3 regions of the Erwinia wuhanensis genome follow, and region 2 is predicted to be linked to each of the others. Evidence: predicted binding sites of a transcription regulator. Region 2 holds the regulator's gene; each other region holds the start of a gene.
The links. The regulator PhoB, encoded in region 2, activates phosphate uptake and scavenging genes when phosphate is short. The targets are predictions, from matches to a motif close to CTGTCATAAAACTGNCNNAT.

Region 1: the regulator PhoB is predicted to act here: its motif matches at 1,134-1,153, upstream of serA (phosphoglycerate dehydrogenase).
Region 3: the regulator PhoB is predicted to act here: its motif matches at 1,027-1,046, upstream of pstS (phosphate ABC transporter substrate-binding protein PstS).

What each region holds. Positions count from the first base shown of each region.
Region 1 is NZ_JAUJUH010000003.1:403,696-406,961, forward strand. Features, by position in the region: gene rpiA (ribose-5-phosphate isomerase RpiA) at 1-563, shown strand, start outside; gene serA (phosphoglycerate dehydrogenase) at 1,202-2,437, shown strand; gene QZH36_RS09615 (5-formyltetrahydrofolate cyclo-ligase) at 2,431-3,060, opposite strand; RNA gene ssrS (6S RNA) at 3,143-3,266, opposite strand, start outside.
Region 2 is NZ_JAUJUH010000002.1:628,803-632,068, forward strand. Features, by position in the region: gene QZH36_RS07470 (PstS family phosphate ABC transporter substrate-binding protein) at 1-130, opposite strand, end outside; gene phoR (phosphate regulon sensor histidine kinase PhoR) at 147-1,460, opposite strand; gene phoB (phosphate response regulator transcription factor PhoB) at 1,484-2,173, opposite strand; gene sbcD (exonuclease subunit SbcD) at 2,372-3,266, shown strand, end outside.
Region 3 is NZ_JAUJUH010000006.1:42,254-45,519, forward strand. Features, by position in the region: gene glmS (glutamine--fructose-6-phosphate transaminase (isomerizing)) at 1-258, shown strand, start outside; gene QZH36_RS14980 (PilN family protein) at 304-711, opposite strand; gene pstS (phosphate ABC transporter substrate-binding protein PstS) at 1,150-2,190, shown strand; gene pstC (phosphate ABC transporter permease PstC) at 2,260-3,222, shown strand; gene pstA (phosphate ABC transporter permease PstA) at 3,219-3,266, shown strand, end outside.

The DNA of each region.
Region 1 (3,266 bases), on a different contig from region 2:
CCCACTTTATTGATGCGCTGGGCTCGATTAAAAATGAGATTGAAGGCGCGGTCTCCAGCTCGGAGGCTTCCACGCTCCGGCTGAAAAGCTTAGGTATTCCGGTTTTCGATTTGAACGAGGTGGATTCCCTGTCGGTTTATGTTGACGGCGCCGACGAGATCAACAGCGCGATGCAGATGATTAAAGGCGGGGGCGCGGCGCTGACCCGTGAAAAAATCATTGCCGCCGTGGCGAAGAAGTTCGTCTGCATCGCCGACGAATCCAAGCAGGTCGACGTGCTGGGCAAATTTCCGCTGCCGGTCGAGGTCATTCCTATGGCTCGCAGCTTTGTGGCGCGCGAGCTGGTGAAGCTGGGCGGCCTGCCGGAATATCGTCAGCAGGTGGTCACCGATAACGGTAACGTCATCCTGGACGTGCATAATCTGAAAATCCTGGATGCCGTCGCGCTGGAAAAAGCCATCAACGCGCTGCCGGGCGTAGTCACGGTGGGGCTTTTCGCCACGCGTGGCGCGGACGTGGCGCTGATCGGCACGGCAAACGGTGTAAAAACGCTGGGCGATTAGCTGATTAGCGTGGCCGTTTTACCAGCCGGGAATGGCCGGTAGTGCATCAAGGTCGTGGCCGTCAGCCGCGACCTTAAGCGCCAGGCTCTAAGTCATAGCTGTAGCCATAGCTATAAGCGCCAGGTCATAGCCGTAGCCGTAAGCTCTGAATGCTAAGTGCTAAGAGCTAAGTGCTAAGTGCTAAGTGCCAGGTGCTAAATGCCAGGTACTAAATGCCAGGCCACAATCGATAAGCTCTAAGCTCTAAGCTCTAAGCTCTAAGCTCTAAGCTCTAAGCTCTAAGCTCTAAGCTCTAAGCTCTAAGCTCTAAGCTCTAAGCTCTAAGCTCTAAGCCATAAAAAAACGATCTTACCGGCGCGGCTATCGCCTCGGTTAATTTTTATAAAAAAACATCTTTTCTTTTGCCCCACAAATTTGGTGACTTATGTCACGGAATTTACCCCCGCCTCGCGATCCTGCTGACGATGCTTCACGTGTCATGATTATCTGCCGATTTATGCTGATGCTTTCGGCTGCCGTGCTGGCCGCAAGGCAATCGTTTGTATTGCCGCGCGCGTAAATTTTGATATTTTGACAGAAGGCTGACTTATTCCTCACGGAGTCAGTCACTTCTGAAGTCTGCTGAATAGGGTCGGGAAATGGCAAAAGTATCACTGGAGAAAGACAAGATTAAGTTCCTGCTGGTCGAAGGCGTGCACCAGAGCGCGATTGAGAATCTTCGGGCGTCAGGCTACACCAACATCGAATTTCACAAGGGCGCGCTGGACAGCGAAACGCTGAAAGAAGCGATCCGCGACGCGCACTTTATTGGTATCCGCTCGCGTACCAACCTGACCGAAGAGATTTTCGCTGCGGCAGAAAAACTCGTCGCGGTAGGCTGCTTCTGCATCGGCACTAACCAGGTCGATTTGCAGGCCGCAGAAAAACGCGGTATTCCGGTGTTCAATGCGCCTTTCTCCAATACCCGATCCGTAGCAGAACTGGTCATCGGCGAGCTGCTGCTGATGCTGCGCGGCGTACCGGCCGCCAATGCTAAAGCGCACCGCGGCATCTGGAACAAGCTGGCGGTCGGCTCTTATGAGGCGCGCGGCAAAAAGCTGGGCATTATCGGCTATGGCCATATCGGTATGCAGCTGGGCGTGCTGGCCGAAAGCTTAGGGATGCACGTCTACTTTTACGATATCGAAAGCAAGCTGCCGCTCGGCAACGCCACGCAGGTTCGCTACCTCTCCGAACTGCTGAATATGAGCGATGTGGTCAGCCTGCACGTGCCGGAAACGGCCTCCACCCAGAATATGATGGGTGCGGAAGAGCTGGCGATGATGAAACCCGGCTCGCTGCTGATCAACGCTTCACGCGGCACGGTAGTGGATATTCCGGCGCTGTGCAAAGTGCTGGCGGACAAACATCTGGCCGGCGCGGCCATCGACGTCTTCCCGGAAGAGCCGGCAACTAACGCCGATCCGTTTAATTCGCCGCTGTGCGAGTTCGACAACGTGATCCTGACGCCGCATATCGGCGGTTCAACGCAGGAAGCGCAGGAAAATATCGGGATTGAAGTAGCGGGTAAACTGGCGAAATACTCAGATAACGGCTCGACGCTGTCAGCGGTTAACTTCCCGGAAGTGTCGCTGCCGATGCATGGCCAGCAGAGCCGCCTGCTGCATATTCACGAGAACCGTCCCGGCGTGCTGACCGCCATCAACAATATCTTTGCCGGTCAGGGCATCAACATTGCCGCGCAGTATCTGCAAACCACGCCGCAGATGGGCTATGTGGTGATCGATATCGATGCGACGAAGGAAGTGGCCGACAACGCGCTTCAGCAGATGAAAGCGATTCCGGGCACCATTCGCGCTCGTCTGCTTTACTGATGACGCAAAGCGTCCCCGCTCGTGGGACGCTTTTCCTGCCATTGCCAGAGCCGCGAAGGCGTAATTATCGCCGGCAAAGGCACATCCCATTCCGCCACGGGCAATGTTTCTACCTGCTGACAGTCATGCGCCAGGCCGATCGGCAACAGGCCGTGCTGCGGCCAATTTTGCAGAGTGCGGTCATAAAAGCCGCCGCCCATACCCAGACGCTGTCCGGCCCGATCGAACGCCACCAGCGGCACCATTATCACATCCAGCTCGTCCAGCGTGGCCAGGTTGCGGATATCCAGCGGCGGTTCCGGGATACGCAGACGGTTAGGCTGCAACAGCGTTTCCGTGTCATAGCGCAGAAAAAGCAGCTGACCGCGTGAAAAAGGGTGCAGTACGGGCAGATAAACTTCCTGATGACGCTGCCAAAGTTTGGCAATCAGCGGACGGGTATCCAGTTCGCCGTCGAAGGACAGGAACAGCGCGATTTTGCGGGCCTGCTGAACGGGTTTGAAGCTTAGCGCATGTTCGGCGACCGTTACGGCGGCCAGGCGCTGCTGTTCTGGTGTCAGGTCACGACGCAAATGGCGAATGTGAGTACGAATATCCTGACGATCGAGAAGGCTGAGGTTCATCAGTTTCACCGTGTCGGAAGCGGGATAAAGCAGGGAACCCGAAAGCGCCGGGAAAAACATGGCTTTGCAGGTGGTAAAGAAGGGAATCTCCGAGATGCCGCCGCAGGCTGTAACCCTTGAACCCTTGGTTCAAGGTGAGTGTACCGTCATAACCATCAGGCTTCTCGGACGGACCGAGCATGCACACAGGTTACAGAGCGCCACAC
Region 2 (3,266 bases):
CCCCCCACAGCGCCATCAGCGTGCCGAGCGTATCCGAACCCACGCTGCTGAGGTTGCCCGCCAGCATCCCTTCGTTCGCGCCTGTTGCCGTGCCGCACAGCAGCAGCAGCGCCAAAAACCACTTTTTCATTTTTTTATCCGCCAGCTCAGTGAACCGCATTCTGAGCCAGTTCGTTGTTGACGATCAACCTTGCAGGCAGCGAGAAGCAGAAACAGGTTTCTTTACCCGGCTGGCTGGTAATTTCCAGACGGGCATGGTGATGGCTGAGCGCGTGTTTGACGATAGCCAGCCCCAGCCCGCTGCCGCCGGTCTGCCGCGAGCGCGCCTTATCGACGCGATAAAAACGTTCGGTCAGGCGAGGAATATGCTCGGCGGCGATGCCCGGCCCGTTGTCGCAGACCTTAAACTGCGCGCCGTGCGACGTCTTTTGCCAGCTGACGGTGATGCGCGTGCCGTCCGGCGTATGGTTGACGGCGTTATAGACGAGATTGGAAATGGCGCTGCGCAGCTGCTCATCGTTACCGAATACCCGCAGCTGCGGATCGGCGGAAAAGTGGATTTCGTGCCGCCCCTGGCTGAGCGTTTCCGCCTCGCGCTGGAGCAGCCGCAGCATCAGCGGCACATCGACTTTTTCCTGCAAATCAAGCGCGGGCGCGGCTTCGATCCGCGACAGCGTCAGCAGCTGTTTAACCAGGGCATCCATGCGGCGGGTTTGTTCCTGCATGGTATGCAGCGCCTTATTGCGCGACGGGCCTTCCAGCACCGCGTCGCTCATCATCTCCAGGTAGCCCTGAAGCACGGTAAGCGGCGTGCGCAGCTCATGGCTGACGTTGGCGAAAAAGTTGCGCCGCGCGCCTTCCAGCTGATGCATTTGCGTCACGTCGCGCGCCACCAGCAGCCACTGGCCTTCGCTATAGGGCATCACGCGGAACTCAAGATGGCGATGGCTGTTCAGCACCAGCGTCAGCGGCCGCGAGAAATCGCGCTGGCGCAGATAGAGGGTAAATTCAGGATAGCGCAGCAGGTTTAAGATATTTTGGCCGTTGTCTTCCGGCCAGCGCAGCCCCAGCAGCTGTTGCGCCAGACCGTTGCACCAGAAAATCGTGCCCTCTTCCGTGGTCAGCACCAGCGCATCCGGCAAGGATTCCGCGCCGCTGCGAAAGCGTTTAATCAGATGGCCCAGCTCCCGACGGCGGCGGCGGTTGCGCGCCTGCATCTGGTAAAGGCCGTAAAAAAGCGGTTCCCAGCTGCCGCGTCCGGTCGGCGGCGTGATGCTGCGATCGATCCACAGCCAGTGGGAAAGACGAAGCAGGTTAGCAAAATGCCAGCCCAGCACGGCCAGTACGGCCAGCAGCAGCCACCACGGCAGCCCGCCGACCAGCAGACCGACAATCAGCGCTGGCAGGCAGGCGAGCAGCAGCTCAAGCAGCAATCTCTTCCAGGAGAGGCGTTCCAGCACGATGAAAACTCCAGTGGGGACAATCAGTAACGCGCAGAGAAGCGGTAACCCGTTCCGCGCACTGTCTGCACCATACGATCGTGCCCGGTCAGTTCAAGTGCCTTACGCAGACGGCGAATATGCACGTCTACAGTACGATCTTCCACGTACACGTTAGTGCCCCAGACGTTATTAAGCAACTGCTCGCGGCTGTAGACGCGCTCGGGGTGCGTCATAAAGAAATGCAGCAGCTTATATTCCGTCGGCCCCATCTCCAGCGGCTGCGTTGCCGACATCACGCGGTGCGAGGAGGGATCCAGGCTCAGGCCCTGAATTTCAATCACCTCTTCCACCGCCATGGGCGAAATACGGCGCATCACCGCTTTGATGCGGGCCACCAGCTCTTTGGGCGAAAAAGGCTTGATAATATAGTCGTCCGCGCCCACTTCCAGCCCGCGCACGCGGTCTTCCTCTTCGCCGCGCGCGGTCAGCATCATCACCGGAATATCGCGGGTCATCGCCTCGCGTTTCAGATGGCGGATAAACTGAATACCGGTGCCGCCGGGCAGCATCCAGTCCAGCAGGATCAGATCGGGCCACGGCTCAATCAACAGATTAATGGCGCTGTCATAATCTTCCGCTTCTATCGGCTGATAGTCATTTTGCTCCAGCACAAAACACAACATCTCACGGATTGGGGCTTCATCTTCGACCACCAGAATGCGCTTAGCCATTATTGCTCCTGCGTTTGTGACGGAATGTCACTGGATATGCGGCGTCATTATGCGTCAGATTTATGACACTTTTATGAAAAAAGCGCCGGCTAATCATCAGTTTTATAACACTTTCAGCAGGATGGAAATGCGTAGCTGAGGTTTTTTGGCCAGGCGTTTATAATCGGCGTTTCGCTTACCTGACACTGAAGGGACGCTATGCGACTTATTCATACCGCCGACTGGCATCTGGGCCAGTTTTTTTACACCAAAAGCCGGGCGCCGGAGCATGACGCTTTTCTGACATGGCTGGTCGGACAGGTTGAGCAACATCAGGTCGATGCCGTGATCGTCGCGGGCGACGTGTTTGATACCGGCTCGCCGCCCAGCTACGCGCGCGAGCTTTACAATCGGTTTGTGGTCAGGCTGCATCAGACCGGCTGCCAGCTGATTATTCTGGCGGGCAACCACGACTCCGTCGCCATGCTGAACGAATCGCGCGAGCTGCTGGCCTGTCTGAATACGCGGGTGATTGCCGCCGCCAGCGAGGATCCGGCCGATCAGGTGCTGATGCTGAACCAGCGGGACGGTCAGCCCGGCGCGGTGCTCTGCGCTATTCCTTTTTTACGCCCCCGCGATATTACCGTCAGCAAAGCGGGTCAGTCGGGACGGGAAAAACAGCAGACGCTGCTGGAAGCGATTACTCACCACTATCAGCGCAGCTACGCGGCAGCGGTGCAAATACGCGGCGAGCTGCCGCTGCCCATTATTGCCACCGGCCATCTGACCACAATGGGCGTCACCAAAAGCGACGCCGTACGCGACATCTATATCGGCACGCTGGACGCTTTTCCCGCCCAGGCCTTTCCCCCTGCGGATTATATCGCGCTGGGCCATATTCACCGCGCGCAGCGCATCGCCGATACGGATCATATTCGCTACAGCGGCTCGCCCATTCCGCTCAGCTTTGACGAGCTGGGACGCGATAAAAGCGTGTTCCTGGTCGATTTCGCCGACGGCCAGCTACAGCAGGTCATGCCGCTGACGGTGCCGCTCTTTCAGCCCATGCAGATGATTAAAGGCTCGCTGGAAGAGATCGAGCGCCAGCTGCGCG
Region 3 (3,266 bases), on a different contig from region 2:
GAGCTGCTGGAAAAACTGAAGTCGAACATCGAAGAGGTGCGCGCGCGCGGCGGCCTGCTGTACGTGTTCGCCGATCGGGATGCGGGTTTTGCCGACAGCGAAGGGATGCGTATTATCCCGCTGCCGCACGTGGAAGAGATTATCGCGCCAATCTTCTACACCGTGCCGCTACAGCTGCTCTCTTACCACGTCGCGCTGATTAAAGGCACCGACGTTGACCAGCCGCGCAATCTGGCGAAATCGGTCACGGTAGAGTAACCGACTAACGCGTCGATCCTGCAGAGGATCGGCGCGTTTTTAAAGCTATTTCACTTTGTTGTTAACCTCATCCAGCGTCCTTTTCAGATCGCTGATTTGATCCTTAAGGCTCTGCACGGTGGCTTGCGTTTCCCTGTTTGCCCGGTCTTTTTCCTCTACGCTTTTTTTCAGCTCCTGGAGCTGTTTATCCAGTTTCTTCGTTTCTTCCTGCTGCTCAAGCTTTTCAAGCCTCTCCTGCTGCTGCGTTACCTTCTCCTGCAACGTCTTGTTAGCGTCAATAAGAGCTTTTATGTCTCCAATCTGAAAAGAGCGGGAAAAACCTTTACTGTAATCGGAATAGGCAACCAGGTTATCTCTGTCTGACAGGTAACCATCGCCTGATAATAATGGTGGTTGCTCATTTGCCTGCGCCAGCCCAGCTGTGGCGGCCAGCAGCAGGCTGCCAATAATCACTTTTGCTGTGTATTTCATAAAAATTTCCCTTAATAACGTATTTCATTCCATAAACGAGAGCGAAAATTAATCGTCCTCCATCGCGTTTTCGGCTTTGATATTAGCCCACTCAGGGCCACTAAATATTGGATAAAAAATGAATTTTATGCAGAGAAAAGTCAGCGCAACGACTGAACGGCGCTTCCGGAAGATACACGACGTCGATTCGGAAGCCGGGTCACGCAACTGCCGCGCGCGTTGCTGGCGTAGCGAAGTAACAACAGGGCGATTGCAAAGGCGATCCACTCTTTTCTGGGATGTCTGTATAAAAGATGTTCGTCACAAAACTGTCATATTGTGTACATTTTACTGTCATCAAACTGTCCTATTTTGCCTCCAGCAGCAATCATTAATCATACTAAAACAGTATAAAGACTGACTTTATCCCCTGGAGGGAATATGACACTGATGCAAAAAAACCTGGCTCGTTTGGTGGCTGTTACGCTGTCGCTGAGCGCGGTTTCCGCTTTTGCCGCCGACAACCTGACGGGCGCGGGCGGGACTTTCCCGGCGCCGGTCTATAACAAATGGGCGGCCGAGTACAACAAAGCAACAGGCGCGCAGATTAACTACCAGGGGATCGGTTCTTCCGGCGGCGTAAAACAGATTATTGCTAAGACCGTCGACTTCGGCGCGTCCGACGCGCCGATGAAAGAAGAAGATTTGCAGAAAAACGGCCTGTTCCAGTTTCCAACCGTGATTGGCGGCGTGGTGCTGGCGGTGAACATTCCCGGCGTAAAATCCGGCGAACTGACGCTGGATGGCAAAACCGTTGGCGATATCTATCTCGGTAACGTAAAGAAATGGAACGACCCGGCCATCACTAAGCTGAACCCTGGCGTCAAGCTGCCGGATGCCAATATCAACGTGGTGCGCCGCGCTGACGGTTCCGGTACCTCCTTTGTATTCACCAGCTATCTGGCGAAGGTGAACAGCGACTGGAACAGCAAAGTTGGCAAAGGCAACACCGTTAACTGGCCAACCGGCCTGGGCGGCAAAGGCAACGACGGCGTAGCCGCTTTCGTGCAGCGTCTGCCTGGCTCGATTGGCTATGTGGAATACGCCTACGCCAAACAAAACAACCTGGCCTATACCAAACTGCTGGATGCCGACGGCAAAGCCGTTGCGCCAGGCGAACAGAGCTTCAGCGACGCGGCGAAAGGCGCGGACTGGAGCAAATCCTTCGCGCAGGATCTGACCTACCAGAAAGGCGATAACGCCTGGCCAATCACCTCCACCACTTTTATTTTGATGCAGAAAGATCAGGCCAACGCGGAGAAGGGCGCAGCCGTGCTGAAGTTCTTTGACTGGGCCTATAAAAATGGCGCCCAGGTCACCACCAGCCTGGACTATGCCGCGCTGCCGGACTCCGTCGTAGAGCAGATCCGCGCCGCATGGAAAACCAATATTAAAGACAGCTCGGGCAAAGCGCTGTACTAAGCTGACTAAACGGCTATAAGTTTCGGGCGGCCGCTGTGCCGCCCAAAAACGTTCACTATCGGGAATTTTATGGCTACATCCAGGCCGACATTCAAGGCTCCCGGCAAGCAGGGTGACCTCATTTTTGGCGCGCTGGTCAAGCTGGCCGCGCTGATTGTCTTACTGCTGCTCGGCGGCATTATTGTCTCGCTCATCGTCTCTTCCTGGCCCAGCATTCAGAAATTTGGCCTCTCCTTTCTGTGGACCAAAACCTGGGATGCGCCTAATGAACAGTTCGGCGCGCTGGTGCCGATTTACGGCACGCTGGTGACCTCTGCTATCGCGCTGGTTATCGCCGTGCCGGTCAGCTTTGGCATCGCGCTGTTTCTCACCGAACTGGCACCAAACTGGCTGCGTCGTCCTTTAGGCGTGGCGATCGAGCTGCTGGCCGCCATCCCCAGCATTGTTTACGGCATGTGGGGGCTGTTTATCTTCGCTCCGCTGTTTGCCACTTATTTTCAGACGCCGCTGGGCGAGCTGATGGCCAACGTGCCTATTGTCGGCTCGCTGTTCTCCGGCCCGGCTTTTGGCATCGGCATTCTGGCTGCCGGGATTATCCTGGCGATCATGATCATTCCTTATATCGCCTCGGTGATGCGTGACGTTTTCGAGCAGACCCCGGTGATGATGAAAGAGTCCGCTTACGGCATCGGCTGCACCACCTGGGAAGTGATCTGGCGCATCGTGCTGCCGTTTACCAAAAACGGCGTGATCGGCGGCATTATGCTGGGGCTGGGGCGCGCGCTGGGCGAAACCATGGCGGTGACCTTTATTATCGGTAATACCTACCAGCTGGACAGCGCTTCGCTGTTTATGCCGGGCAACAGCATCACCTCCGCGCTGGCAAACGAATTCGCCGAAGCGGAATCGGGCGTGCATACCGCCGCGTTGATGGAGCTGGGGCTGATCCTGTTTGTGATCACCTTTATCGTGCTGGCCTGTTCAAAGCTGATGATTATCCGCCTGGCGAAAAGTGAAGGAGCGCGCTCATGAGCATGATAGCCATGCAGTCCCGCGCGGAGCTGGAAGCCTCCCGC